Arachidicoccus terrestris: one gene and its partner. The protein of the gene in region 2 binds, or shares a complex with, the protein of the main gene of each other region. Links are inferred from orthologs where the notes say so. Each region holds a gene or a part of one and is shown on either strand. Other genes may lie near its edges. The genes, in order: secY and secA.

The links.
Region 1: the proteins of secA (region 2) and secY are in contact, whole or in part, in a crystal structure (PDB 3DIN), measured with the Thermotoga maritima proteins. The link is inferred for Arachidicoccus terrestris from one-to-one orthologs. Residues at the interface, in WP_004082002.1 of Thermotoga maritima: Glu261, Ala262, Arg263, Lys300, Ala301, Arg302, Thr303, Ile304, Ile305, Leu323, Tyr324, Asp325, Pro326, Val329, Ser330, Tyr333, Ile336, Lys340, Phe345, Val349, Glu363, Phe364, Tyr374, Ser375, Gly376, Gly377, Glu393, Ile395, Thr482, Ser483; in WP_004081795.1 of Thermotoga maritima: Glu108, Gly109, Glu110, Glu111, Ala236, Glu237, Arg238, Arg239, Ile240, Thr241, Ile242, Gln243, Tyr244, Ala245, Arg246, Arg247, Val248, Thr249, Gly250, Arg251, Arg252, Val253, Tyr254, Gly256, Ala257, Ser258, Thr259, Tyr260, Leu261, Pro262.

What each region holds. Positions count from the first base shown.
Region 1 is NZ_CP083387.1:2,805,730-2,820,737, reverse strand. What follows is about bases 12,070-15,008. They hold secY (preprotein translocase subunit SecY), read right to left. Parts: upstream 14,243-15,008; coding sequence 12,896-14,242; downstream 12,070-12,895. Other genes in these bases: rpmD (50S ribosomal protein L30), read right to left, coding at 14,935-15,008; rplO (50S ribosomal protein L15), read right to left, coding at 14,384-14,833; map (type I methionyl aminopeptidase), read right to left, coding at 12,070-12,629. In the rest of the region: K9M52_RS11030 (transketolase), read right to left, coding at 1-613; K9M52_RS11025 (L-fucose/L-arabinose isomerase family protein), read right to left, coding at 719-2,134; K9M52_RS11020 (DeoR/GlpR family DNA-binding transcription regulator), read right to left, coding at 2,262-3,026; K9M52_RS11015 (outer membrane beta-barrel protein), read right to left, coding at 3,324-3,893; K9M52_RS11010 (hypothetical protein), read right to left, coding at 4,196-4,762; K9M52_RS11005 (TonB-dependent receptor), read right to left, coding at 4,768-6,498; K9M52_RS11000 (tetratricopeptide repeat protein), read right to left, coding at 6,564-9,608; K9M52_RS10995 (BaiN/RdsA family NAD(P)/FAD-dependent oxidoreductase), read right to left, coding at 10,352-11,587; more of map, read right to left, coding at 11,808-12,069. UniProt on the Escherichia coli protein: The central subunit of the protein translocation channel SecYEG. Consists of two halves formed by TMs 1-5 and 6-10.
Region 2 is NZ_CP083387.1:3,653,095-3,669,000, reverse strand. The notes cover bases 7,094-10,930. They hold secA (preprotein translocase subunit SecA), read right to left. Parts: upstream 10,630-10,930; coding sequence 7,294-10,629; downstream 7,094-7,293. Other genes in these bases: K9M52_RS14205 (hypothetical protein), read right to left, coding at 7,094-7,122. Outside these bases: K9M52_RS14240 (trypsin-like peptidase domain-containing protein), read left to right, coding at 1-996; K9M52_RS14235 (ABC transporter ATP-binding protein), read left to right, coding at 1,179-2,111; K9M52_RS14230 (ABC transporter permease), read left to right, coding at 2,126-3,430; K9M52_RS14225 (helix-turn-helix transcriptional regulator), read left to right, coding at 3,444-4,133; K9M52_RS14220 (DinB family protein), read left to right, coding at 4,230-4,727; K9M52_RS14215 (arylsulfatase), read right to left, coding at 4,837-6,375; K9M52_RS14210 (helix-turn-helix transcriptional regulator), read right to left, coding at 6,491-6,691; more of K9M52_RS14205, read right to left, coding at 6,694-7,093; atpG (ATP synthase F1 subunit gamma), read left to right, coding at 11,174-12,055; SMC-Scp complex subunit ScpB, read left to right, coding at 12,204-13,238; purE (5-(carboxyamino)imidazole ribonucleotide mutase), read left to right, coding at 13,355-13,888; K9M52_RS14180 (S1/P1 nuclease), read right to left, coding at 13,969-14,769; K9M52_RS14175 (DUF4293 domain-containing protein), read right to left, coding at 14,802-15,236; ffh (signal recognition particle protein), read right to left, coding at 15,378-15,906. UniProt on the Escherichia coli protein: Required for protein export, interacts with the SecYEG preprotein conducting channel.

The DNA of each region.
Region 1 (15,008 bases), 850 kb from region 2 along the record:
CCCGTACTGCCCAGCCAAAGGCTTCCCATTTCTTATCCAGAGGATCTGTACTACACACATCTTTAGTAGCTGCCGTTATTTGTAACCCATTTTTATCTACTATAGCACATAGATTATCCAGTTCATATTGAGCGGCACTCAAGGCCGCCTCCCAATTACTTCCTTCCGGCATTTCACCATCGCCAAGTAGTGTATATACCTTATACGCTTTGTGATCAAGTTTTGCTGCAATTGCCATACCCGATGCGATAGGCAATCCATGCCCCAGGGCACCTGTATTCTGTTCAACGCCGTTAACTTTTCGGGTCGGGTGCCCGATATAATGTGACTGATATCTGCACAAAGTATTGAGATCTTCCTCAGGAAAGAAGCCTTTATCCGCCAATACGACAAACAATGCCTCTACACAGTGTCCTTTACTTTGTATGTACCGGTCCCGATCCGGAGATGTGAAATTCTCCGGAGATACATGCATTACTTCATTATATAAGACATTCAAAACATCTACACACGAAAGACTCCCTCCGGTATGTCCGGCTTTTGCCTTCACTATATACTGGAGTATCTTTCTACGATACTCAATAGATTTTATTTTGAGCTCTTTACTTGTCATTTTCACAATTTAACTGTGCTAAAAATAAAGAGATAAATCTCTTATTCTTAAATTACAGATATCCAATACTCCTATTCACCTTAATGAAATGGAAATATTGATATTCTAATTATGTACATAGGTTTCCCACCCTAAATAGTTTTCCATCGCTTCTTTTAGAATGCCTGCGGTTTTACTTGCATTCATGACAACATGATGTTCAAAGCCGTTGCGGCACACATACTTCATTAGCCCCTGAAGATCATCAATCTGCGCAACGGCCCTATTGCCAAATGTATTCAGCGCATCATTGGTCAGCTCGCCTTCGCCTATGTACGCTCGGATTTTACCATTAAAATCATCCGTACTGATACGCCCATAGGTCAATGGCATGGCGGGCGTCCGGCCATCGAGTGCACCATAGGTATTCTCCGTACCTACTGTTGTGCCAAGAATCGGTGCAGTACTCATGGAAATGTCTGGCAAAAAGGACTTAGCCCAATTACCACAATGAAACAGTACACATTTAGAATCATCGTCGGCGTAATTGTTGTTCCAATCTACCAGGGCACTCGGAGAGCTGCTGGCCAACTGCATCGCATACATAGTTAATGTGCCGGTCACGTCTACCTCACAACCACTCGGAAGCATGTTCTCGCTCATCATACTCATATTCGTACAAATGTTGCAGCCAAAGTTCTGTTGCAGGGAAGTCCAACACTGTATCGCCGTACAGTCTAATGCGTTTGCCTGCATGAATTCTTCCAATACAACATCAAGTTTCGCAATCTGTACCAGTTTGTCATTTGGCGTTTTTCCAGTCGGCGTGTACGCGTGAATTTTATCCAGTTTATCTTTAACTGACTTGTCGTTTGCCGTTAGCTTATCTGCATTTCCTAATATTTCTGATAAATCAACCGTTGTAACTGAAATACCATTACGTTGCAGGAGCTTTTCACTATAACGAACGGTATTGAACGCAGTCGGTCTGGCTCCAATTGCCCCAATACGCACTTTCTTAAGCCCTTTTACAACCCTGCAGACTGCCACAAAATCGGACAAATCCTTTTGAAAGACCTCATCGTCAAGCCTGGTAACGTGTTTTGTCGTCAGAGAATATTTAATGCCAAACTGATGCAGATTGTTGCAAACGGAAATCTTACCGCACCATGCGTCACGGCGATTTACGACGTCCAGCTTTTCCAGATCATCTGGATAAGCCTGTATTAATACCGGCACATCCAGACCGGCCAGTTTTAATGTTTCAGCAATGCCTTTCTCATCTCCAAAATTGGGTAATACGACCAACACTCCGTCTATTACATCCGCGTGTTTTCTAAATAAGGCTGCACACGCCTGCGCCTCTGCGAAAGTTTCCACACCGCCTAACTTGGAATCTGCTTCTCCCAACATAATGGGCGTAATGTTTAATTGATTCAAAAAAACCAGCAGTTCCTTTCTTGCTTCTGCGACCAATTTATCTGGGAAGAAGTCCCGGTTGCCTATGATTACACCTAACGTGGGGTTCTTGTTTAGTGACATTTTTTATCTTATTTTTCTTTTTTTACTTTTTTTTGTTTTTTGTCATTTGGATGGTACCGCATCCTCATATTCCTTTCTAAGGAAAATAAACTTCCGTTGCAGGCCGGCAGCGGTTCCCGACCGGCCGCTATTCAGCTATAATCAGCTCAATATCGTTTTCTTCAAACACCTGTTTATGTTTTTCCTCTATACCGCTATCCGTCAGAATATAATCAATGAGCGACAAAGCGCCCAGGCTCGCAAAATCACTCTTACCGATCTTCGTAGAATCTGCAATCAGATAAGTAATGTCTGCAGCGTCAATCATGGCTTTTTTCACGACCAGATCACTGATACTTGGATAAGTCAAACCAGCTTTAAGTGAGATGCCGGAAGTCGCCAGAAAAAGTTTCCTGACATTGAGTCCTTTGAAAAAATCAGCGGCTTTCTGACCCGTTAATGAAAGTGTTGGCGCTTTAAATTCCCCGCCTGTAACAATCAGTTCAATTCCGGGATTGGCGCCTAGCATCATCGCAATATTCAAGGCATTTGTGATAACGGTAATATCTTTATGACCCAGCAATAACCTGGCAATTTCTGTAGATGTTGACCCCGAGTCTAAAATAATACGATCTCCGCTTTTAATGAATTCCACCGCCTTTTTTGCAATGGCCTGTTTCTTTTCAAGATTACCTCGATGGCTTAACGAGAAAGACTGCACCTGATCTTCGATATTTTTGATAAATGCTCCTCCATGCTCCTTTGTAACCAATCCATCGTTTGCCAGCTTTTCCAGATCCTGGCGAATGGTCACTTCCGTTACTTTGAAGATCTTAGCCAGGTCTACAACTTTGGCAGCTCCATCTTCTTTGATGAGTTCAAATATCTTTTCTCTTCGTCTGTTAGCAAGCATAGATTTCCTTTAACATAACTCAATTATTGAATATAATTAGCGCATTTGCGGTGTTTTGAGCCGAATTCATCATTTAGACTAACTAAGAATACCGCTAAATTAAATAGAATAAGCAAAAATAAGCAAATAATCGAAAATAAAAGAAAATTATTAACAATGTCTTAATGATTCAATTTAATCTTGCCCCCATCAGGCAGCAGACACAAAAGTGGGGCTAGGTATCTAACCAATAAAGCACAAAGCCGCTCCTGATTAGAAGCGGCCTGGATATTAATATACTTTCTGCTGTTTACATGATTATCTGCCAAATGGCAGCGAATAGGCAAGTCTCAATGCCAGAAATCCCATTGTTCCGTCTTTAGACATTGCTTCATATCGAAGGCCTATGTCGAAATTACGACCTGCCATCGCACCGACACCAATAGCGTATGTAAAGGCAGTAGTTGAGCCGGAATAAGATCCTGAATCAACCGTACTGGCAACTTTCACATTCAGGGAACTAAGTCCGAACTGAGGTTCTACGTAAAAGCGGCTCATGCTAAAGCGTACACCCGCTTTAATGGGTATCTGGCTCGTATTAATTTTACCACCACCTAAATCTTTGCCGGGAAAATATACATATCCGGTCTGAAAGGTCGCCGCGATCGTCTCATTAAAATTATAAGCGTACTTGATCGTAGCGCCGATACCAAAATCTGAGACCTTGGTACTACTAGTGCTTCCGTCATAAAGGTCCCAGCCGTTCATGGGTAATGCACCTTCTATGCCCACACTGAATTCTGATCCGATTGGACGCTCATATGATTGAGCGCTTGAAGCTGTTGATAAAAGAATGCCCACTCCCAAAAGCAACATTAGTTTTCTCATAGTAAAGTTTTTGAATTTAAGGTTGCAGCAAAGTTAATTGGAATTTATCACATTACACGCAGATATCTTATAAATGCCTGAAATTAATATAGGTAATGCAAGTTCATTAATTTTAGATGGCAACGTCTTCGGCGGATCATCGGCCGGCAATCCGTTTTTACCGGCCAGTAAACACAATAAGAGTTTTGCCGACTGAGTCTTTTATCAGGCATATCCGGCAGCTTCTTATTTGGATCTTTCACAAATACCCTATTTCTATCAACCTGCCCCAAATTACCTGGAAATGTATCTTTGCTGATCTCTTATCTCAACTGGCCGCCGTATACGTAGTATAACATTGCCACGATAGCCACCAGTATCAGGACCAAGGCATAGATCCACCAATAGTCGTTGCCTTTTTTGCCTGACAAGATCTCTTTCATTTCGTCACTGGTGTGGATCTGCTCTCCTACCTTGACCTCATGAACATCACCTTCGTGAATAACAGCACCGGCGCTCACTGGCGGCAAATATACATCGGAAAGATCTTCCCCAACCAGCTTATAAATATTGTTTTCAATCTGAAGTGTACCAACGCCGGAAAGTAAAGCCTGTTTACTCTTATCCAATTGCGTTTTAATCTGATCAAATAATGCCGTCACCCTATTTTTATCAACGCCTTTCAGCTGCGCAAACTCTTCAAATTTATCCTGCAGCGCGGAATCCGCCTTTGGTGAAAAACGCAACACCTCTTTAACCGGCCGGATAACCTGACTGGTATATTCATGAAAAGCAGGCTCCTGTTCCAATACAACTGTACCAATCTTGCCAAGAGGCAGCCTACGGTACTTGATCAGGAATAGCTGGAATAAGGAAGAATCTCTCTGCATAGTGATTATTTTTTCAGCTGGCCAAAGTTAAAGATAATGCCCCCCATTATATTTGCGCCAATGGTCTGGTAGTTATAAAACCGCTGATATTTATTATTCAACACATTATTGACCTGCAACCAGAGACCGACATTCTTTATAATATCCACTTCCGCTCCTACATTCCAGTCAGCTGCACCACTGAGGTTCTTTGCCCCATCCGTTGGGTCATTATAATATCCGCCAGTCCAGAGATCTAAGTCGCTTTTCAAGAGAACCGCCGGCAATATTCTCCAACGTAACGACCCATTCATTTGAATGGGAGATAGTCCCCAGGCATGTTCAGCATTCTCAATCTTGCTGTAGTTATTAAGTGTGATTCCTGCCAGTAACGAGAAGCTCTGTTTTGCGTTAAAGCCCAGTTCTCCATGAAATCTTAAATTGTTGATATCATCACTGAGCACATCAAACAAGTTGTCATCTGCCCGATTCATAAATAACGGTGCATCCTTTTGAGTAAGATATGCTACCGTCGCATTAAAGGTCAGGTGGTCTCCCGCGGTTCCCTTAAACCCTCCATAAATTTCTGAGGTTCGGGTATAATTAAAATCCATCGGGATAGCGATCCAGGGATTAAATGTGGTAAGAGAGCGATACGTATTTTTGTTATAATAGCCTTTCCAGCCGGCCATCGCTATAAAACGCTCATCCCTCATTTTTGCTTCTAATGACAAATTGGGCATTAGGTTAAACTCTCCGTTATAAAAGGACGGGATGACCCCCAGATTCATTTTGAAATCCGGACGGTTAATCTCAATGGAGGGACGAATCGTGACCAGATTATTATCAATGGCCAGGCCGTCCTTTTTAAAGCTGCTGACATCCACACCTGCACCCAGTTTAGCAACAAATGTCTCGTTCAATCTTTTACTAAATGGTGCATCCAATGACAAAGTCGACTCTTTTCCGCTGTGATTATCGCCGAAGGCATCAATCGCAATCGTAGGATGATAATCAATACCGGTAGCATTCTGGAACTTATTAGAAAAACCCAGTTTAACACCTATGTCATGGTAAGTTCTTCGCAGGCTGTCCTTATTATAAGCCTGATCGGGCATCAGCCCGCCATAAGCAAATTGTTTATTATTATCATAATATACCCTTGCCTCCAGTTCATTTTTGTCACTGACCGCAAATACGCCGCTGGCTTCGATATCAGTCTTTCCAAACTCCTGCAACGGCAAACTACCTTTAGAAGAGGTGTGCTTAGCATGGATGGTGACTGCGGAATGATAACCATCTCCCAATGAAAAGCCTCCTTCCAGATACGGCGTAGCGTAGTTGCCATAGCCCAGCTTTACGAAATGAGAGTTTCTCCATACAGAACCGGTATCAATATTGACGGCCAGCGGCCGCAAAAAAGCCGGGTTATACGTAAAGGTCAGATTCTGAGCCGGGACATTATAATTCAAAGGCGTCTTCTCCGGCGTTGGAAGTGCCGTTGTGGAACTAAAGTTAATCTTAGAGGCCGGCTTCAATGAAGGGGTAAAGTCGGAGGTAACCGTAAAACTCTTCCCTCCTTCCAGTGGAACAGTATCCTTTGCCGGTGCCTGTGTTTTCTTGGCGGTAGCCTTTTTATGGCTCCGCTGAGCGTTGGCACTACCCGCAAATCCAAGGTTCAGGCCTAACAGAACTGTAGCGATCAATAGAGGGCTTTTATTTCTCATTTTAGTATATCGGATTATGCTATCTTTCATGTGTTCAATGTAAAGTGTAAACTTTGATTATAACGCTTCAATTACCATTACTGAATCATATGTTGTTATTCAACACGGCTTTCTTTCTTTTTCTGTGCCAGCACTTGATCTAACTGCGTTTGTGCTTCCTGCTTGAGCGCCTCATCTGAAGCGTTCTCTACGACACTTTTAAGTGTCGCCTCCGCATTAAACAGATCCTTCTCTTTAAAATAAATCTCTCCTAACAAAATATAGGATTTGGTGATCCAGTAATCGTAAGATCCAGATTTATTGATCACATCAAAGGCGGCCTTTTCAGCGTCTTTATAACTTTTTTGCTGCATCAGTATTTCTGCGACGCGGAAGCGGGCCTCTGCTGCATATTCTGATTTGCCCAGTGCATATACCTTCTTATAGGCGTCTGTGGCTCCATCCAGATCGCCTTGTTGCTGCAGGTTCTTCGCGATAATGGTATTAGATATCTGCTTATCGTCATCCGCAATTCCTTTTTGTGAGAGGAGATCCTTTGCATTCGATTCAGCATCAGCCCACTGTTCCAGCTTATACTGACAACGTAATAAGCCCCGCATACTTTCCAGGCGATTCTCAGAAGAAGTGGCAATGTTTTTCAGTTGTTTATAATAAGTCGCCGCTGTTGCGTAATCCTTCTTATCAAAATAATAGAGTCTCGCAGACTGCAGCACCGCATCTTCTGCAAATTTATTCGGAGCTTTACCTGCTACTATGTCATAGTATTTCAGCGCATTGGCATTATCCTTCCGTTGCCGATAAAGGCCAGCCAGATAGTAAGCCGCATCGATACTATGCTGCCCTTCAGGGAACGCACTCAGGTAATTTTCAAAGCCGGTGACAGCCGCGTCAAACTCCTCATTCCCATAAGATTTAAAGGCTGAGATATAAGAAAGTGAGTCCTTCTCCGTATAACTGACCTGTTTGCCGTTTTGCTGCATAAAGGTCATGTATTTTTCCGGTTGGTGTTGATTGATAAAAATATTGCGGACATAAGAAATGGCCTCATTGCTTTGTGCCGCATTAGGATAACGTTTGATCAACTCCTGGAAACTCTGCAAGGATGCGTCATTATTGCCCATATTAAAGTAGGTTACCCCTAAATTCAGATAAGCGTCCGGTTTTAAAGCTTCCTGATCTGAACTCAAAACCTTCTGTAACGGAGCAACAGCCTTGGAGAAATTCTCGCTGGCCATATAGGCGCTGGCCATTTGCAGATTGGCCTCCGCAGCCAGAGAGGAATTCCCATATTGCTGATCAAAGGCCTGCAAATATGCGACTTTGTCAGCCACCCTACCGTATGCGCCGGCAATTACAGCCTTTTGGTAATAAGCGTAGTCCGCAGAAGGCAGGTTTTGACGAATAATATCATCATAAATAGCAGACGCCTGACTATAGTTTTTCTGCATAAAATAACAGTCTGCGGTTCTCAGATAAGCATCTTTCTGTACATTGGTAGAACCACTGTTTGCGTTAGTAGCGACCTTTCTGAAAGCCGTCAGCGCATTATTGTAATCACCGGAGCGCATATAAGCATACCCTAATGTATAATTCGCATCATTGGCATTTACTTCTCCATAATTCACCGGATTCTGGAGATACCTGTTAAGTGATTCTATAGCGCCACTATAATTTTGGGATCTGTATGCCAGTTCACCTTTCCAGAAATAAGCTGGCTGGATTTCTTTGTCATTATAGGGCAGATTAAAAATCCGATTGATCAATTCTGTCGCCTGGGATACATTCTGATCATTGATCAGTTCAACAGCTCTGCCATAAAGGATACGGGGATAGGCCCGTTGCACAATCTCACTTTGTGCACCGCCCAGCGATTGTATAAGTGAAAGGGCTTCTTTATAATTATTCGCGTTAGACAATACGCTAACTAATAATTCTTTGGCTTCCTGATTATAGGTAGAGCCAGGATAGGTGGTAATGAACTTCTTAAGCTCACTTAGTGCCACATCCTGGAACCCTAATTCATAAGATAATTTTGCATAGTTGAAAGTAGAAATGGCTTTTTGTCCCTGATTGGAACTATTGAGCGAACAGAATAAAAAGGCATTTCTGGCACTGCTTTTATCTCCGGTGTGTAAATAAGCATCCCCTAGCAAATACATACTATTTTGGGCAAGCGAGTCTTCTTTTCCACCTAACTCCTTTAAACCTTCAATAGCCTTATTCCACTGCTTATCCTGATAATAGCAATAAGAAAGCTCATAAAGGTCTTCTCTCTTAACTTTTGCACTTTTAGTGATATAATCCTCTAAATAAGGCAGCGCCTGTGCATATTGCCCTTTCTCAAAATAGATATGTCCGGCCAATTGTTTCAGCTCAGTTTCGTAATATTGTCCTCCTGATTTAAGGGACGATTCAGCATAATCCAATGCCTTGTCCTTCTGATCCTGAAAATAATAGATCTCGGCAATATAATAAGGAACAATTTTGCTATAACTGGGGTTGTCTTTTACGATCTGGAGTGAATTAAGTGCATCGTCATAATCCTTCCGATAAAATTCGATAAATCCATAGTAATAGTTTGCGTCGATATAGTTAGGATTGGAGGGCATTTGCCGGATGGCGTTGAAAAGCGGTGCAGCCTCCTCAAATTTTTGCATCGTAAACAGACAGTATCCCTGATGAAACTGCAATTTCGCTGTTTCCTCATTACTCAGGTTAGCTGTCCCGGCCTTTTTATAGTATTCAAGTGCCTGATCAAAATTCTCTTTCCTGAAATAATATTCTGCCAGCTGGAAACTCAGCATTTGCACCAATGGGGTACTATGCTCAAAATGGACAAACTCTTTGGCGGATTGTTCGGCAGAAGCCTGATTCAGCATCAAAGAACAGGATAAAGTATAAAATCTGGCTTCTACAGCCCTGGTTTCTGGTATATTGCTTTGCTGATAAGGAGCAGAATAAGTAAGCGTTTTAAAAATCGGATAGGCCAGACTATATTGCCCTCTGAAATACAGATCCTTCGCCTGTTTAAATTCACCATCAGGATCTGTATTGATTTTAGTAGCCTGTGCCTGGATTTGGACCGTACAGCCTACAGCAGCTACGACCGTCAACCCAACAAATTTTATCGAACGACTCATATTAAAAATTTAATGCGAAAGTTAAACAAATAGTTTGCCTAAAACTATAAGAAATATCTAAAAATCCGTATAAAGTTACTGGTAGACGCCCACCTACCGCAAATAATTGACCAATTGTGCATAACAATTCAGTCCAGGCTTGATTTTATGCAGTTATCCACACCCATAGACGCCTACTTGAGATATGAGGTTTAACGGATTAAGTTACTGCGGCGTTATTTCTACTTTTTTATCAAGAACGCGGTCTCATCTTGTATATATTTCACATGCATTTTTTTAAAAATATAATTTTAAACACAATTGATTGTCAGATTATGACACTCTCCCCGATAACTTTGGTAACAATTGCAAGTAGGGGAAAGCTGAAAACCCTTTAATAGAGTAAGCATCACCCAGTAAATACGACAAAAATGGCAATCGTAAGCACATTGTTAGCACTGATCGCTTCCCTGCTAGGCAGCTTGGGTCTGTAAGGTCAAACGAATTTACCTGACAATTAGCTCCGGTGTCGCCGGAAGTCTGTTTCCCATGGCCCCGGTCAGCGAAACTCAGGTACGGGGGAAAGCTGAAAACCCTTTGAACAGAGTAAGCATCACCTAGTAAATACTAAAGAAATGGATATCTTAAACACACTTTTGGCTCTCCTGGCTGCTCTATTAGGTAGCCTGGGCCTTTAATGATCATTGTGACTTTTAAACAACAAAAGATCTTCCCCTGCTCTTCAAAAAACAGCAGGGGATTTTTTATGTATTTATTTGACCGGCAATATGTGTGGCTGCTACAAAACCACTTGACCAAGCATGTTGAAAATTAAAACCTCCGGTAACACCGTCAACATTCATTACTTCACCTGTAAAGTAAAGACCTTTTTGTAGTCTGCTTTCCATCGTCCGGGGATCAATCTCAGCCAGGTTCACCCCTCCGCAAGTCACAAACTCTTCTTTAAATGTCGTTTTACCGTTTATGCTGTAGACATCAGCAATTAAGTGTTGAATCAGCTTGTTTTGTGGCCCGGAAGGCAATTTAGACCAATAAAGATCCTCGGCGATACCTGCAGCTTTTAAAAGATAGCTCCAGAGTCTTCTGGGCAGGCCAAACGGGTTTTTATCTCCCATGGGCCTGGCAGCTAACCTGTCTCTAATTTCCTGCCAGCTGTCTCTGAGTCTTTTCTCCGGCCAGATTTCTCCGAGCCAGTTGATCTGTACTGAAAACTGATAATTATTGCCCGCCAGCCATTCTGCTCCCCAGGCGGACAGCTTGAGTACGGCCGGGCCACTAAATCCCCAATGGGTAATAAGTATAGGTCCTGATTGCTTCAGTTTTGCACCTATGATACGTACAGTCGCTACTTCTACACTGACACCCATCAATTCGGTTACAGAATGTTTGCCCAGATTAAAGGTAAATAAGGAAGGCACGGGCGGATGGATAATATGACCAAGATCTGCAAGAAATTGATATCCTGCGGCCTTCATAAGCCCTCCGGTGGCAACACAGACAAAATCAGCCAATAATGGCACAGCTTGCCCTAAAAGATGCAATTGCCAGATAGCTTCTTTTTTCTGCAGCGCAACCACAGCCTGATGCAGCATTACTTTGACGCCATATTTTGCAGCGTCCTTTTCTAATACGTCGATAATGGACTGGGAGTTATTGCTTACGGGAAAGACGCGCCCATCTGCTTCCGTTTTAAGAGCGACGCCCCGCTGTTCAAACCAGGATGCAGTGTGTCCTGCGGCGAACTGATGAAGGGTACGCTTAAGTAGTCTCGCGCCTCTGGGGTAATGATCCACAAATGTCGCTATTGGCAGCTCCCGGTGCGTCACGTTGCAGCGGCCGCCGCCGCTAATCCTGACCTTGCTTAACGTTTTACCTGTTTTTTCCAGTATGGTCACCTTCAGCTCGGGGCATAATCTGGCGGCGTTTACTGCACAAAAATATCCTGACGCGCCTCCTCCAATGACCACTAAATGCTGCATAAAACGAGGTTTAAATTAAAATATCATGCTGGCAATCAATAAACAAGGAGTAAAAAAGGCAAATTTTACATTTTCAATAAGAAAGTGTAATTTTGGTAAGGCATGGTACAGAAATTCCCTTTAAATTTTACAGTACCATTCTGGTATTTGTGTAACGACAACCTAAGTTTGCAGATTCTTTTGAATGCTGTTTACGCCTGTACCATGCTTTTTAAACTTCTTATTTATCCTCTTGGATATTGTGATAAGAGGTATTTAGATTGCTATTAGTACGTTCAGCCGCTTCAATAATAGAAAAATCAGATAATATCAGCGCTTTCCCTTCTTTGACACATACATTATGCTCAAAATGTACTGAAGGCTGCCCGTCTCTTGTACGAATCGTCCAACCATCCTTCTCCGTGAAGATGTTCCTTTTTCCCAGATTGATCATCGGTTCAATGGCAATAGTCATATTGGTTTTCAGCTTCGGACCAGTTCCCCTTTTTCCGTAATTAGGCACATTAGGTTCTTCATGCATGGTCTTACCTAACCCGTGCCCTACCAGCTCACGAACGACGCCATAGCCATATTTACCTTCCGTATGACTCTGTATCGCGTACGCTATATCCCCAACACGATTGCCAGTAACAGCTTTTTCAATTCCCTTATATAGAGCTTCCTTGGTAACACGTACTAATTGCAGGTTTTCGGGTGTCGTTTCTCCCAATATAAAGGAATAGGCATGTTCTCCCACGTAGCCCTCCTTAGTAATGCCCAGATCAAGGGAAACAATATCGCCTTCCTTCAATGGTGTACTATTGGGAAACCCGTGCACAACGACATCATTGACAGAAGTACACATATTATAAGGATAGCCATAATAATTATAAAAAGTCGGTATGCCCCCCTCAGCCAGGATCATTTCCTTACACATTTCATCTATTTGTAAAGTCGTCATACCTGGCTTAAGAATCTTGGCTACTTCAGCTAAAATACGGCTGATCGTGGTTGCATTTTGCTGCATGATCGCCACTTCGGCGTTGGTTTTTGTCTGAATCATCAAATACGGATATGGTAGGTTTAAAAAGGCGGCCTTACATATGGGACCTGCCCGGCTCCCGGATCACATAACTAAAACTGAATGCTAAGCATTTACCCCGCAAAATTAATAAATTAAAAACAATTATACCTAATTAGATACACGACAAAGCCATAATACACAGTTAATAAGAATATAGGCACAAAAGAAACCGACCTGTCTGTTTCATGTAGATCCAGACAGGTCGGTCACAATATTTGCAAGTATGTTGATATCGAGTATAAATCTTAGATGCCACTACCTACATGGCTACGGCCATGTACTCTCGCACCACCACTCATCAGGCCATCATACTGTCGCATAAGCAGATGTGTTTCGATCTGCTGTAAAGTATCCAGAATTACGGCTACCATGATCAATAGGGACGTACCGCCAAAATAGTAGCTGAAGCTCTGTTGAACACCCAACATCTGTGCGAAGCCTGGCAGGATACCCGCGATGGCCAGCGCAACCGCACCAGGAAAAGTAATACGGTCCATGATAGAACCAATATAATCCGCCGTCGGCTTACCGGGTTGTACACCAGGAATAAAGCCGTTGTTCCTTTTCAGGTCTTCACTCATCTCTTTTGGATTGAAGATCAACGCCGTATACAGAAAAGTGAAGGCAATGGTCATACCGCCGTAAATCACCATATACCAGACATTGGTGTGGTCACCGAAGATTTTGACGATGGTGCCTTCCTTATCCAGATCCGTGAATGAAACCAGCGTCGGCAGAAACATGATTGCCTGTGCAAAGATAATTGGCATTACACCGGCAGCATTCACTTTCAAAGGAAGAAACTGACGAGCGCCGCCTACTTGTTTGTTACCCATTAACTGTTTTGCATAGATCACAGGTACTTTTCTCACACCTTCCACAAGTAAGACCAGTGCCATGTTGATGCCGATATAAAAGGCAATTTCAATTAAGAAGATCAACAGGCCACCACCGCCTTTTACTTGCTTAGACTGGAACTCCTGGATAACCGCCTGTGGAAGACTGGATAGGATACCAATCATGATGATGATAGAGATACCATTACCCAGGCCCTTATCCTGTATCTTTTCACCGAGCCACATAACAAACAGAGATCCTGCGGTCAGTACGAACAGGGTAGAAACAAAGAAATATGGCTGATAAGATGGAATCAAAGCGACCGCATAAGTAGGGCTTTTTAATAAAGAGATATACGCCACTGCCTGGAAAGCTGTTACAATCACCGTCAAGTAACGTGTAATCTGATTAATTTTCTTTTGCCCACTTGAGCCCTCTTTCTGGATTTTCTGCAATTGCGGTACCAATACGGTTGCCAACTGCATAAAGATAGAAGCGGAAATATATGGCATCACGCCCAAGGCAAGAATACCTGCCTGAGAAAACGCACCACCTGCAAAAGTATCAAACATTCCTAATAAGCCATTATTTTGCGTTTGTGCAGCGGCAGCAGAGATTTTATTGGGATCAATCCCCGGAATCACCACATGCGCTCCAAACCTGAACACCAGAATCAGCAGTAACGTGAAGACAATCTTCTCCCGTAATTCATCAATGCTCCAAATATTTTTTAAGTTCTGGATTAACTTTTTCATTCCTTTTCGATAGTTATTATTTTAGTTCAAGTTATGACTATAACCAAGACTAAAAGAGTTGTGAGCGTCTAAAAGTTAGGACAACGCAATTTAAGACAAAAAGACGCATCACGAGGGATGCGTCCGGAATTTATTTTTAAATTAGTTTAAAACTTCAACCGTTCCGCCTGCAGCCTCAATCGCCGCTTTAGCTTTTGCACTGGCCGCATGAACTTTGAAGGCAACTTTAGATGCGATCTCACCGTTTCCTAGGATTTTAACCTTATCGGTTCTGGAAACCAGACCATTGATATACAGGTTTTCCAGAGAGAATTCTTCTAATTTATATTTCTCAACCAGTAACTCAACCTGAGCCAGGTTAAATACTTTGTAAGAAACATGTCCTGGATTCTTAAACCCGCGCTTCGGAACCCGACGTTGAATAGGCATCTGACCACCTTCATGGGCCATTTTGGTTTTATAACCGGCACGGCTCTGGCCACCTTTATTACCTTTAGTAGAAGTACCACCTTTACCAGAGGCTTCACCACGTCCAAGACGTTTTACTTTGTGCACCGCACCTGCTGCGGGCTTTAATTCATGTAATTTCATTGTATTGATTTTTATACTCAACGGGGAATCGCCCCTCGCCTAAATTTAAGTGCAGCAAAAATATACATTAATTTTAAACTGCAAAATCTTTATATCCGCTATTAAAGCTTCTCCACTTTCACCAAGTGGCTAACCGCCTTAACCATTCCTTCAATCTGTGGTGTGGCTTCAACTT
Region 2 (15,906 bases):
TATGGTAATAGTGATGATCTGAAACTCGGCCAGTGGGTTATTGCCATTGGTTACCCATTCACGCTGGATGTGACCGTAACGGCTGGTATCGTTAGTGCTAAGGCTAGGGATATTGGTCTGGGCCGGTCTAAAAGCAATGGCAGCTCCACGACGGTTGAATCCTATATCCAGACAGATGCAGCGGTTAATCCCGGTAACAGTGGCGGTGCGTTGATCAATACTGACGGACAGCTGATCGGTATCAATAGTGCTATTGCCTCTCCTACGGGTAGCTTTACGGGATACTCCTTTGCCATCCCTGTCAATATTGCCCGTAAAGTGGTCAATGATATTATTAAATACGGGGCCGTGCAGCGGGGATACATCGGGATATCTTTCGGAGATATCACTAATATGACCGATAAACAAAAAGAAGAACGGAAAATTGCCAACTACAATACCGGCCTGTATGTGGCTGATGTCAGTGAAGACGGTGCCGCTAAAGAAGCAGGACTTCAGAAAGGTGATATCATTACCGCAATCAATGGAAAAGCGGTGCATAATTCAGGGCAGATGTCAGCAGTCATGGGCGACAAAAAACCCGGAGATAAACTGAACGTCACCTATATGCGGGATGGCAAGCAGCACCAGGCCAGCCTGATCCTCAAAAACAGTATCGGTACTTATAAACAATTGACCGCCGACGAAGCCTCTGCAAAGACATTAGGGGCCGATCTAACGACACTTACTCCGGAACAAGCCGGCAAATATGGCATCAGAGGTGGTGTACAGGTCACTAATCTGAGAGAAGGCGCTTTTAAAAAGGCAAAAATCCAGAATGGTTTTATTATCGTTAGCATCAACGGACAGACCGTTACCAAGGCAGAAGAGGTACGTAAAATTCTCAAAGAGAGTACCGGGTTACTGCAGTTAAGAGGTATTTACCCTGATGGAGATGCCATCTACGGCTATCCTTTAAGATTGGACAACGATGAAGATAGTGACAGTGGTAACTAGTAAAAATAATAATTTATGAACGAAAAAAGGGCTGACCTGATGGTTAGCCCTTTTTGTTGACCATTTATCCTACGGATCATACTTCTATCAAAAAAAATATGGATAAACCTGCTATTGTTAATGAAATGGAAAAAAGTATGTTATTTTCGTAAACCTTATTCACAAGGCTAATTAAAACAATTATGGCAATACTTGAACTATCGCATCTTAAAAAATACTATGCCACACAAAAAGCGGTCGATGATGTCAGTTTTTCAATAGAATCAGGGCAGATATTTGGTCTATTGGGGCCAAATGGGGCCGGAAAAACCACATTATTGCGTATGATCACCGGGATATTTTATCCTGATGAAGGCAGCATTCTTTTCGATGGTAATAAATTCGATCCGGAAAATGATATACGGAAAATCGGTTATATGCCGGAAGAAAGAGGCCTTTATAAAAAAATGAAAATCGGAGAACAGGCACTTTTCCTGGCGCGCCTCAAAGGCCTGTCTTATGCGGATGCCATGACCAAAATAAAATACTGGTTTGAACGACTGGAGATGCAGACATGGTGGGATAAAAAAGTAGAAGACTTAAGTAAAGGAATGAGTCAGAAGCTGCAGTTTGTTATTACAGTTTTACACCAACCCAAACTGATTATACTGGATGAACCCTTTAGTGGGCTGGATCCTGTAAATGCCAATTTGATTAAGGATCAGATATTTGAACTGGCCAGGCAGGGTAGCACAATTATCTTTTCCACTCACCGGATGGAACAGGTAGAGGAAATCTGCGATCAGATTGCACTGATCAATCTGGGTAAAAAGGTACTGGATGGAAAAGTAGCCGATATCCGGCAACAATACAAGGAGAACCTGTATGAAATCAAGCTGGATAAAGCCGCAGACCAGATCGCGGCTTCCACGATCTTTGAACCGATCAATCTGGCAGACAATAAGATGATTGTCCGCATACAGCAGGGTTACCGAGGTAATGACTTACTGCGTTATTTCCTTGATCAGGATATTCAGGTACAACATTTCGGCGAAATCCTTCCTTCGCTCAATGAGATATTTATCCGGCTGGTACATGGCACAAATGCAGTTACCCGAAGTTTCCATAACATTTAAACCTCTGACGCGTCATGAATAAAATAATATTAGTTTTAAAAAGAGAGTTTCTAACCCGTGTACAGAAAAAAACCTTTCTACTGGTCACCATCGGGCTTCCCATATTAATATTTGCTATCTATGCGGCGATTATCTACTTTAGTATCAACAGTGGCTCCAGTACAAAGATTATGGTGGTAGACAATGCCGGTTTATTTAAGGACACAATTGCGCCAAATACTAAAGAGATCACGTATCAGTTTACAACTGATGTCAGCCAGTCTGATCTGGAAAACAAAGCTAAAAATAAAACCATCGATGGATATATCGTCATACCGGCTCATGCCACTCTGGACGATAAAATTAATCTGATTACCGGTTCCAAAATCGGAATTATGACCAGAGAATCCATTACCAAAGCGATTCAATCAAGACTGGAAAAACTCAAAATGGATGCCTTACCTGTCTCCCAGGACCTCCTTAAAAAGGCCAAAACAGAAAACAAGGTAGACATCGTTAATATCAATGATAAAAATGATTCCGGCATGCGTGCCGGTGTCAGCTATGGCGTGGGTATATTCTGTGGCATCCTGATTTATATGATCTTACTTCTTTACGGCACTTCTGTTATGCGCGGTGTCATGGAAGAGAAAGTCAGCCGCATCGCAGAGATCGTTGTGAGCAGTATTAAGCCTTTTCAACTCATGATGGGCAAAATCCTGGGCATCGGAGCTGTAGGCCTCTTACAATTCCTGATCTGGATCGTTCTGGGGGTAGGATTGCGTTATTTGTTAATTCCTGTTCTCTTTCCGGAAATGACCCATGCGATTAGCGCTGGTGTGGTGGACCCTAATGCATCGGGCGCAGATATGACAGCTGTTTTTCAGGCATTCAGCACCATTAATTTCCCGCTGATCATTACCATGTTCTTTGTTTATTTTCTGGGTGGCTACTTTATTTATGCATCTCTATTTGCAGCCATCGGTTGCTCCGTAAGCGACGGGCAACAGGATGCACAGGGATTACAGCTGCCTATTACCTTACCTATTATTTTCGGCTTTGTGATCATGATGCAAGCCGTTAATAATCCTACCGGAGGGTTGGCCGTTTTTGGGAGTCTATTTCCACTCACCTCTCCCATTGTCATGATGGCCCGGGTCGCACAGGGTGTACCGGAGGCCGTTTCGTGGTGGGAACTGACCCTGAGCATCGTATTGTTATTTGGTTCCTTCTTATTTACCACATGGTTTGCCGGTAAAATATATCGCACGGGTATCCTCATGTACGGTAAAAAACCTACCTGGAAAGAACTTATTAAATGGGCATTTAGAAAAAATTAATCCGTTAGTTGTCGTGAACAGACTAGATCGCCTTTTTGCAATACTCGTCCATCTGCAGTCCAGAAAATATGTGCCTGCGGAAAAGATCAGTGAAAAGTTTGAGATCAGCCTGCGGACTGTATACAGGGATGTAAAGGCGCTCGTCGCATCAGGCATTCCTGTTAGTCATGAAGCGGGCAAAGGATATTTTATTGTCTCAGGTTTCTTTCTTTCCCCGGTATCATTCACGATGGAAGAAACAAGTGCATTGCTTTTAATGGAGAAAATGGTGCGGGCTCTGGCCGATCAGGCCACCGCCACTCAGTATGGAAGCGCCATGACTAAGATCAGATCCGTCTTGAAAGGCAGTCAGCAAGATCTGCTGGAAGTCCTGGATGCCAGTACTTATTTGCAATTCCATGAAATGTGGCAGTTGCAGGAGAACTTTATTCCCACCGTACAAAACGCCATCGCACATAAGAAGCAACTGCAGATCAGGTACAAAGATAAAAGTGAGCAAGAGAGCCTTCGGCACATTGAACCTATCGGACTTATATTTTACGCATTTGGTTGGCACGTGATCGCCTGGTGTCATCTGAGAACTGATTACCGGGACTTTAAGTTGAACCGGGTTCTCCAGATCAAGCAGCCTGGCACCGACTTTCAGAAAAAGGATCATTTGCCGATCAGTCACTTTATGGATCAGCTGCCGGTTAATTATTAAAATTATTCTAAAAATAAGTATGGGCCGGTCTGACTGCCATAGGGTTGTCAGTCCAGTCATGTTACTTTGCTTTTGAACCAAAAAAAAAATAAAGCAATGGAATTTATCCCTGTATTACTGAAAGAAATGGAAAAAGAAAATGTTACAACAAGAGAAATGCTGTCCCGGATCCCGGACACAATCTATGACTGGCAGCCTCACCCCAAAAGTATGACCGTCAGATCGCTTGCTACACACCTGGCAGAATTGCCTTCCTGGGTGGATATGGTATTAAACACAGACGGGTTGGATTTTGCAACTATGCCTTACAATCCACCCGTTGTTAACCATACAGCAGATATTTTAAACATCTACGACAAGTCCTATGAAGCAGGTCACAGCGCGTTAGCCAAAGCAGACCCCGCCATACTGGAAAAAACATGGACCTTGAGCAACGGGGACAAAGTACTGGCAGCAGATAACAAGCTGGAGACACTGCGCATGGTTTATTGTCAGATTGTTCACCACAGGGCACAAATGGGCGTATTTCTACGGCTGAACAATGTCCCGATCCCACCTAGCTATGGGCCAAGTGCGGACGAAGGCAGCCTCTAGTTACATACCGATGGATTTTTAATCAAAGCCCGGTAACAGCAATTCTTATAACGGCTGTTACCGGGCTTTCTTATTGCTGCACCTGTTTTCCAACTGTATCTTTAAAAACTTATTGCTGAGCGGGATACTCAAAATTCCATTCATTTAGATGTGATAATATCCTGCGCTTCATGATCTCATCTATTTTTCTAACAAGATCCGGATGTTTGTTAGCCTGATTGATTTGTTCGGCCGGATCTGCCTTTATATTGTACAGCGCAATGGGTGCATCAGGGTCATTTTTGGCGCCCAGCCTGATACCCTTCCAATCACCTAACCTTACGGCCTGTTCCCCGTTATGGTGGCTGGCCAGTTCCCAGTACAGATATTCATGGGAGCGCTGCTGCCCTTTGCCTGTCAGTATGGATTCAATGGAGATGCCCTGCGTTTGCACTGCCCCGGCAATACTTTTTTCAGGAATCTGCGTACCGGACAATGAACAAAAAGTAGCGAACATATCCCAAATAGTAGTAGGATGATCTGTTACAGAGCCTGGTTTGATCTTGGCGGGCCAGCTAGCGATCATAGGCACCCGGATTCCGCCTTCATAAACATCTCCTTTAAATCCACGCCAGGGACCGTTAGCGTCAAAATAACGGGTCGGTGCGCCTCCTTCTCCATCAGGAGCGCCATTATCACTTGTAAAGATCACGAGTGTATTGTCTGCCAGCCCCTCCTCTTTCAAGGTCTGCATAATTTGCCCGACATAATCATCCAGCAAAGAGATCATCGCTGCATAGGTTTGTCTTGGGCGGAAGCAGGGTAAATACCCATTATTGGGAGATGGCTTATCATCAAACATGCCCTCATACCTTTTAAGTGCCTGACGGGTAACCTGCAACGCCACATGAGGTATCGTTGGTGAGAATTCAAGGAAGAAAGGCTGGCCTTTATGCTCCTTAATAAACCTGATAGCATCCGATGCCATCGTGTCACAGGAATACACATTACCGCTATATCTGGCGTAATTAGTGATATCATCAGGATCTGCTCCTTTGGGAAAAGATTGATGTGGGGAAAAATAAATATTGTCTAATGGCACCCGCTCTGTCCCCCTCCATAAATGTGTCGGATAATAATTATGAGCTTGTCTTTGTCCTAAATATCCAAAAAAATAAGAAAAGCCGAGTTGCGTTGGTATGCCTGTGGATCCTGGTCCGCCTAAGCCCCATTTACCAATTAACGCTGTCACATAACCGTTGTTTTGCAGGAGTCCCGGAAATGTTACTGTATTATTAGGTAAAGGCATCTGACCTCTTTCTCCTTCATCTGAGAAATCGTATCCACCAATTTCATAATTGTCACGGATATAAGCATGTGCCATATCCTTACCTGTTAAAAGTCCACATCTGGACGGGCTGCAGATCGGATCTGCATAGTACTGTGTAAATTTCAGTCCGTTTTTAGCCAGCGCGTCAATATTCGGTGTCTGGATCCTGGTTTGTCCATAACACCCCAGACTACCATATCCCAGATCATCGGCCATAATAAAGATAATGTTGGGGCGCTTCTGGACACTTTGACCGTAAGTAAAAGTATATAGACCAACCAGAAAGACCAGTCCGCAGACCAGGCCACCTAAACTTCTGAAAAACCTTGCTTGCTTCATCTTTTATACTCTGACAGCTTTTATTAATCAAATGTACCGGCAAAATAGACAAAAAATTTCATAGTTTCGGCAGATGGCCGGAAAATATGACTGACATAATCGATACACTGCCTGTCTAATCTTCTGGCTCCAGCTTGAATATCGCTTCTACCGGCTTATCAAAATATCGCGCGATTTTAAGCGCCAGCAGGGTAGATGGTACGTATTTTTTCTTTTCAATCGCATTAATTGTCTGCCGGCTCACACCAATACACTGTGCCAGTTCTTCCTGCGTGATATTTTTGATAGCTCTTTCTACCTTGAGTGTGTTGGTCATATTCAGAGGCGCTTACTGCGAATGAGCAGGTAATTGAAACGGATAATGTAAAACAACAAGGTTGTAAACATATTGACTGCAATAATATTCAAAAAACTCCACCCATAAAAGAGTAGGTTGCAGAAAAACAAAATTAAATAATTAATGAGTATGGCCCAGCCAAAGGAAGAAAGTCTCAGCTTCTGTATAAACTCATCCTCCTGCTTTTCTTTTGAAAACACCACCAGCAACGCGCCGGCAAGAATGCCAGCAATAAGCACCGTCGTCACGATGTCGAAAAAAACATTTTTATAATAAATATTCACCACATAGGTCAGCGTTTCATGATCATTGATCAGGTACCATTTTAGTAAACCCAATACCAAACAAGGTATCAAAATAAGCCAGCCGATTTTTTTATATCGGTAAGGTAATAATAATTGAGATTTCATAAAGGTAGATTTTTCATAAAAGTAAAACAAACTTTACATTATATCCATTATATTTTACTTTTTTATTTGGCTACACAAAAAAAGCGCGCTATATTCAGAAATTATTTCTGACTACAACGCGCCGTATACTGTATTTTATATTATTATTTACGCTTGCTTCAGATAACTTGGTTAAGCGTCTTTGCCGTGACAGTTCTTATATTTTTTGCCGCTGCCGCAAGGACAGGGATCATTACGGCCGATCTTCGGTCCCGCCACTACAGGTTGCTGTTTAACATGCTCGCTAGGGTCGTAATAATCATTTTCATTAGCAGCATAATCACTACCTGCCGCATCTACTGCTTCTTTGTTGGCGTTAAGCTTGCTTAAGTCCGTTTTCTGCTCATGACCTTCGTGAATCTGACCTCCTTGCTGTACATCAACCGGTATATTGGAATGGGACAGGAAGGTAACTATTTCTACGTTCACCTGGCTATTCATTTTGGAGAATAGTCCAAAGGCTTCTTGTTTATAAATCACAAGCGGATCTTTCTGCTCATATTGTACCGTTCTGACACTTTGTTTCAGGTCATCCATTGAACGCAAATGCTCTTTCCAGGCATCATCAATAAAGCCTAGCATCAGGGTTTTTTCCAGGGAATTCACCAGTTCCAGACCTGCCGTATCCAGCGTTTTCTGCATCGGCGCCAGCACCTGCAATGCCTTTCTGCCGTCGGCAAACGGCACCACGACATTTTCAATTCTGTCACCCTGCGCCTTGCGAATATTTTCAAATACCGGATAAGCTGTTTTAGAAATTTCCTCACGATGACGCTGATAATTTTCAAAAGCCTCACCGTAAAGTTCCTCTGTCAATTCACTTACATTGCTCTTACCAAATGCAGCTTCAGTGATCTTTGTATCGAGTGCAAAATGAACGATCGCGCTCAGGCGGAAACCTTCATAGTCATTGGTCTCTTTATGATTTACGACCAGCATCTCTGCTACATAATAAAATGCACTGTCAATATCCAATGCCAGCCGTTCTCCGAAAAGAGCATGATTTCGTTTGGTATAAATCACAGTACGTTGCTTATTCATAACATCATCATATTCCAGCAGGTGCTTACGAATACCAAAGTTATTTTCCTCAACTTTTTTCTGCGCTCTTTCAATAGACTTGGTAATCATACCGCTCTCAATAGCTTCGCCTTCTTTATAGCCGGCAAAGTCCATTACCTTGGCAATACGCTCACTACCAAACATACGCATCAGGTCATCCTCCAAGGAAACATAGAACAGTGAAGAGCCAGGATCTCCCTGACGACCGGCACGGCCACGTAGCTGTAAGTCTACACGGCGGCTATCGTGCCTTTCGGTACCAATAATGGCTAACCCGCCGGCATCTTTCACACCCTCCCCTAATTTAATATCCGTACCACGACCAGCCATGTTAGTAGCAATGGTTACAGCTCCTTGCAGACCTGCTTCTGCCACTACCTGGGCTTCTTTACCATGTTGCTTGGCGTTCAACACGTTGTGAGGGATCTGCTTTTGGCGGAGCATACGGCTTAGCAACTCACTGATTTCTACGGAAGTCGTACCTACCAGAACAGGGCGCCCGCCTTCGCGATATTCAACAATCTTATTGATGACTGCACCATATTTTTCTCTCTTGGTCTTGTAGACCAGGTCATGCTGATCTTGTCGGATCACCGGTACATTGGTCGGAATGCTGACAACATCCAGCTTATAGATCTCCCAAAGCTCTGCTGCTTCTGTTTCTGCCGTACCGGTCATACCGCTTAGCTTGTGATACATCCTGAAATAGTTCTGCAGGGTAACAGTCGCATAGGTCTGCGTTGACGCTTCAATCTTTACATTTTCCTTTGCTTCCAGGGCCTGATGCAAGCCGTCGGAATAACGACGACCTTCCATGATACGCCCGGTCTGCTCATCCACGATCTTCACCTGTCCGTCCATCACAACATACTCATCATCCTTCTCAAATAATGTATACGCTTTAAGGAGTTGCTGGATCGTATGAATGCGTTCAGTTTTAGCACTGTACTCATTATAGAGTTGCTCTTTGCGTGTCAGCTTGTCTTCTCCTGAAAGCTGTTCATCCTTTTCAACATTTGCGAGTTCTGTAGCGATATCCGGTAATACGAAAAACATAGGATCTTCATTCAGACCAGTCATAGCCTTAATCCCTTTATCAGTTAGCTCAACCGTATTGTTTTTCTCATCAATATAGAACAATAGCTCTGCATCTGCTTTTGGCATTTCCCTCTGTTGGTCGGCCAAGTGGTAGTTCTCCACTTTCTGGAGTTTCTGACGAATGCCGGGCTCACTCAGATATTTGATCAAACTGCTTGTCTTAGGCAAGCCTCTGTGTGCACGGAACAGCGCCAGACCACCTCCGCCTTCTTTTACATCATCATTACCTTCTGCTATTTTCTTTTTTGCTTCGATCAGAAAATTATTGCAGATCTGTCTTTGATGAGCAACCAGTTGTGCCACGCGATCTTTTAATTCAAAGAAAAGTTGTGTAGAGTTATCTTTACCTACCGGCCCCGAAATGATCAGCGGCGTACGGGCATCATCAATTAAAACGCTATCCACCTCATCGATCATCGCATAATGGTGCTTACGCTGTACCATTTCATCAGGATTGTGCACCATATTATCCCTCAGGTAATCGAAGCCAAATTCATTATTGGTTCCATAAGTTATGTCACAGAGATAAGCGCTCCTTCTGGCAGGTGTATTGGGCTGATGCTTGTCAATACAGTCGACCGTGAGACCCAACCATTCATAAATAGGGCCATTCCATTCACTATCACGACGAGCCAGATAATCATTGACGGTTACAATATGTACCCCCTCTCCAGCCAAGGCATTGAGATAAGCCGGTAAAGTTGATACCAGGGTTTTACCTTCACCCGTTGCCATTTCTGCAATCTTACCCTGATGCAGTACAATACCACCAATCAGCTGCACGTCATAATGAAGCATATTCCAGGAAACGGCCACACCGGCTGCTTCCCAACTCGTATTATAAGTAACGTTCTCTCCATCAATACGCATATAATTCTTCTTCACAGCCAGTTGTCTGTCCAGATCTGTCGCACGAGAGATGACTTCGTCACTTTCTTTAAAGCGCCTGGCTGTTTCTTTAACTACGGCAAAGGCTTCTGGTAAAATATTATTTAAGACTTCTTCGATCTTCTTATCGCGATCCTTTTTTAGCTCATCTATTTCACGGTAGAGATTATCCCTGCCGACCATATCTGCAGATGGTAAGGCTTCAGCTGCTTCTTTTTTAGTCTGAATGGTCTGATCGATATCCTTAAGGAATTCTTTGATACGCCCTTTGAATTCCACGGTCTTACTACGTAGTTCATCATTGGATAGGGATTGCAATTTTTCATATTGCTGGTTGATCTCAGCTACCTGCGGCTGGATCTTCTTCACATCCTTTTCAGATTTATTGCCACCGAGCAGCCTGCTTAATATGCCTTTCATTAATTTTTTTTTATAATTGTTTAGATCTCGATTTTTAGCCCGAAAGTGCCAAAATATACCATTATTCTGAAAAAAGCAGTCAAAAACAATGCTTATCACATTTACAGGCCAAATTGACAGTTTTCGCGGTTGCAAATGTAGGGAATAATTTGGGAATTAAAGGCCGTCATACGCCGGTCTTGCAGGGAGATTACGCCCTTTAGCAGCCTTGTCTGGCTGCATCTTACTTTCATTCTTAAAGCGGCCAATTTAACCGTTCATCCAGGGCCTTCTCTGCTAAAATAGCAGTTGTTTGTTAGTAATACCCTGCGTTATGCTATAATATTTAAAGGATTTTAGCGGGTTTTGCCTCCCAGCCTTCGCTTATTCGTTTCATCCCACTTATTAACACAGAAAATCTAACGATAAAAGCAGTCTATTTCAGGAGTTTAGTCATTGGTTATCGTGCGTTCCTAAAAAATGCATCCTGTTTCACTGAAAATAGGGGCTAAATCTTGTCTGATTGAATGCTTTTGGTTACTTTTGCAGCCAAATTGAGAACCCCATGTCAGGCCAATTAAAAGAAGTACGTAACAGGATACAGTCGGTACAATCTACACAGCAGATTACCAAAGCCATGAAAATGGTGAGTGCGGCTAAATTACGCCGTGCTCAGGAGGCAATAACACAGATGAGACCTTATGCGCAAAAACTACAGGAAGTACTGAGTAATATTGTCAGCAGCCTGAGTGGAGAATCTAATATCCAGCTGGCGGATCACAGAGAAGTAGAAAAGGTGTTACTGATCGTTATTACCAGTGATCGCGGCCTGGCTGGCGCCTATAATGCTAATATTGTCAAAGCTGCTAAACAGGCTGCCACTACTAAATATAAGGCCGCCCTGGATAAAGGCAATGTCACTATCTGGAATATTGGCAAAAAAGGATACGAATCCCTGAGTAAGGCTGGCTTTAAAACTGACGCCACCTATAAAGATCTTTTCATAAATCTGAGCTTTGAAAATGTGCAGCAAGCAGCGCAGGCGGCGATCAGCGCGTTTGAAAATAAGACATTTGATGCCATCGATATTGTCTACAGTGAGTTTATTAATGCCGCTGTTCAGCGCTATTCAGTAGAACAATTTTTGCCCATTCCAAAGATCGAGGGTACCGGTGGAAAAAAGAATGTTGATTTTATTTTCGAACCGGCAAAGGAGGAACTGGTAGCGCAATTAATGCCTAAAATCCTCAATACCCAATTATACAAGGCGGTCCTGGATGCTCAGGCGAGTGAACATGGCGCACGTATGACGGCCATGGACAAGGCCAGCGAAAATGCAAATGAGATCCTGCGCAGCCTGAAAATCTCTTATAACCGTGCCCGTCAGGCCGCCATCACAACTGAATTGACTGAAATCGTCAGTGGTGCTGCCGCTCTTCAGGGGTAGGATTTATACCTTAGCCAAAGATACCGGGAGTAGAAAAGGAAGATTTAGCATGGCAAATCAAATCTTCTCCTTATCTTTAGTTATCGACAAATTACAATCTTTTTTAGACTGCAAGTTTTTGACTTGCAGTTTTAGTTTACAATAAGTTATGGAGTTAAGTGAAATCATACCCCACATCGAGGCCCTGATCTTTGCCAGTGACCGTCCACTCACCAGTCTGGACCTGGTAGATCTGATCAACAACGCTTTCGGGTTTATGGAACAGCAAATCACCCTGGATCAGGTAGAAACCTCCCTGGAAGGTATCCGGGAAAAATACAATTCCGACTTTTACCCGTTTGAAGTATTTCAGAGTGGCGGCGGCTGGCAGTTCCTCAGCAAACCCGCCTTCCATACCACCATCGCCCAACTCAACGGGGGAAAATTCCTGAAAAAATTATCTAATGCCGCCCTTGAAACATTATCCATTATTGCCTATAAACAACCGATCACTAAAGGAGAAATTGAAAGCATCCGTGGTGTCAACAGTGATTATAGCGTTCAGAAATTGCTGGAAAAGGAATTGATTATCATCTCCGGCAGAAATGAAGAATTGCCAGGCAAACCACTGATCTATGAAACGTCTAAGAGTTTTATGGATTATTTTGGACTGAACTCTGCCTCTGACCTGCCTAAGATCAAGGAAGTGCTGGCAGAACAAATCGAACCGACCTTGCAACAGAGAACTATAGAAGAAAATGCAGATTTTGGTATTTTCGGCAAATTTGATAACGATAAGCCGGCCGCAGAAAATATAGATTTGCAGACAGAGTCGGCATCTCACGGCGAAGAGCACATGGCAGCGCAAGACATTCCTATTGATCCCGATGATGCCGGGGAATTAGAGCTATCCGACGAAGAAAGCAGAGAAAGCATCCATCAGGCCACTGAACAAATGGATCAGCAATTACATCCGGACCTGAGTTCGATCAAGCGGGCTGATGAGACAATCGCTAACGAAGAAGCATCCGATCCGTCATTTGACAACGAAGATGAAATACAAGACGAGGAACTGGCAGACCTTGAAAAAATCAATGAAGCGGGCGAAGAAGATGCAGATGAAACTGAGAAGGAGGATGATGTTGACCTAGAAGAAGATGAGGAAGATGAGGATCGGTTAAACAATAACCAATCATCCCGATAGTGCTGTTTTTAAGACCTGCTGTCCATAACCGTCAACCCTAATCCGGGCAGTCTACTATTATTAGTATATAATTTTCTCATTAAAGAGTCTACCCCAAATACAATAAATACGAAAAAATGACGAATACAGATAACAGGACCGCGCAGATAGGTATTATAATGGGAAGTGACAGCGACCTGAAAATCATGCAGGATGCTGCTCAGATCCTTAAACATTTTGATGTACCTTATGAGTTGACCGTCGTTTCCGCCCACCGCACACCGGAAAGAATGTTTCAATACGCGCAAGGTGCAGCAACCAGAGGCATCAAAGTGATTATCGCCGGCGCAGGTGGTGCAGCTCATTTACCCGGAATGATCGCTTCATTAACACATCTGCCAGTGATTGGCGTACCAATTAAATCTTCCAACTCTATTGACGGCTGGGATTCTGTATTATCCATACTGCAGATGCCAAATGGAGTACCTGTTGCCACCGTAGCATTGAATGCAGCCAAAAATGCCGGCCTGCTCGCAACGCAGATTTTAGGTACAGCAGATGCTGCCTATGCTGAAAAGTATAAAAAGTATAAGGAAAGTCTCAAAGATTCAGTCCAGGAAAAAATCAATAAACTGGCCGGGGACTGGAATAACGAATTTGATCAGCACTAATCTCGACTGAGCATATTACCACTAGAAAGGGGCATTTGATCCAGTCAATGCCCCTTTCTAGTGGTAATATAATTACGGCACTAACCCAGGATATCGTTCAGTACCTTTGCCAGCCGGAGACCGCCGTCCAGCAACTGTTCATTTAGACGATCAAAGAACAGGTAATTATAGTTATAGCTCAAATTGGAGCCATCAGGTGTTTTGTCATAGATCTCGTCTGATAATTGATGTGATTGAAAGAACCAGTCTTGCAGACTACCAGACTGTATCATAGTAATCTGCTGTTCATTGACTGTGTCAATGTTAGCCGCATATTCAGTATAGCTCCATTTCTGGTAGTCGATTAACTGACTATCCCAGAGCGTGTGCAAGTTTGAGGGATTCCCGAACCAGACTACTTTTATCTTATTACCACCGGCATCCTCACTCCTGCCGACATGCAAGGGCTGATGCAGATCACCCATAAAATGAATTAAAAATCTAAGCGCAATCTGTCGTTGTTCTAAAGGCAGGTTTTTGTTTTTCAACAGGATTTCCATCTCCGGAATCTGGGTATACAAATTTTTGCCCTCCAAAGCTTCAAGATCTTTTATAAATTCATCCTTATCCAGGTGACCGGGAAGATCCACATAATGCCAGGGGCCAGTCTGTTTCCACTTGTCCGTCGTGTCAGATTTGATGAAATCTGGCCAATTAGCCCAGAAGGCAAGTGGCGCCTTACCGATCAGCTTTTCGAGGTTCTTTCTTGCCTTTTTAGACAGGTGTCTTTGCGCAATCTCTGCAATAATCCGATGCCCTGTCAGACCCCAGGCCATAGCAGATGAGGCAATACACATAAATACAATTCCAAAAAACAGAACTTGTAATTTTCTACCTATCATATCTATGCATTTATTGGCAGTTTCCATCCAAATTAACCTCTTAACCTATCCGCACGCTTCAGAAGCCGTATGTCCTTACTAATACCTCTTAGGGCCATTATAATAAAGATGGGCAAAAGAAATACAAATACGGAGGTAAGTGTTAATGTTCCGCTACCCGGCAAAAAATGCGTATTGATCTCTTGATAATAAAAAATAAAAAGAGCAATGCTTAGCAACAAATCTACTATCGTCAGCATTAACTGCTGCTTGCGGTTCTTAAACATAAATATAGCGATCAGGCTGACCACCAAAATAACAATTGTCGTGGCAAAAACAAGAATGGAAGGATTGTGTCCGTTTAAAATAATCTGTGGATGTTGTACGCCTTCGTTCATCCAGGTACCAACATAAAAACCGAATTTCAGGGAAAGGGCAGCCAGTATCACCACTACCAGCAGCCAAAAAGACTGAATGCGCTGAATCATAGGAATATATTTTTGATAGCCATCTGATTAATAATAGGACTAGTTACACCACTAAAGGTACTATTTCTATCCGGATGGTCATTGATTTTTAAAGGATTAAATTATAGCTGCAGCCAGAAAGCCATTGTTACATCCGAAATGTTACCTGCGTTTGAGTCCCCCCATACCGCCCATCATGCCGGCCATTGGCATTTTATTCATCATTTTCATCATCTGACGCATCTGATCGAACTGTTTCATAAAGGCGTTTACCTCCTGGAGTTCCTTACCGGCGCCCTTAGCGATACGTTGCCGGCGGGACGGGTCAATAGTATCGGGATTGGCTCTTTCAAAAGGCGTCATGGAATTGATGATCGCTTCCACGCCTTTGAAAGCATCATCACTGATGTCGACATCCTTCATAGCCTTACCGACCCCGGGCAACATCCCCATGATATCTTTTAAATTACCCATACGCTTGATTGTTTGCAATTGGTCGATAAAATCCTGAAAATCAAACTGATTTTTCCGAATTTTCTTTTCCAGTTTTTTGGCTTTTTCTTCATCATATTGTTCCTGAGCCTTCTCAACCAGGGAAGTAATATCTCCCATACCCAGAATACGCTGCGCCATCCTGTCCGGATAGAATACGTCCAGCGTATCCATTTTTTCACCGCTGCTGACAAACTTA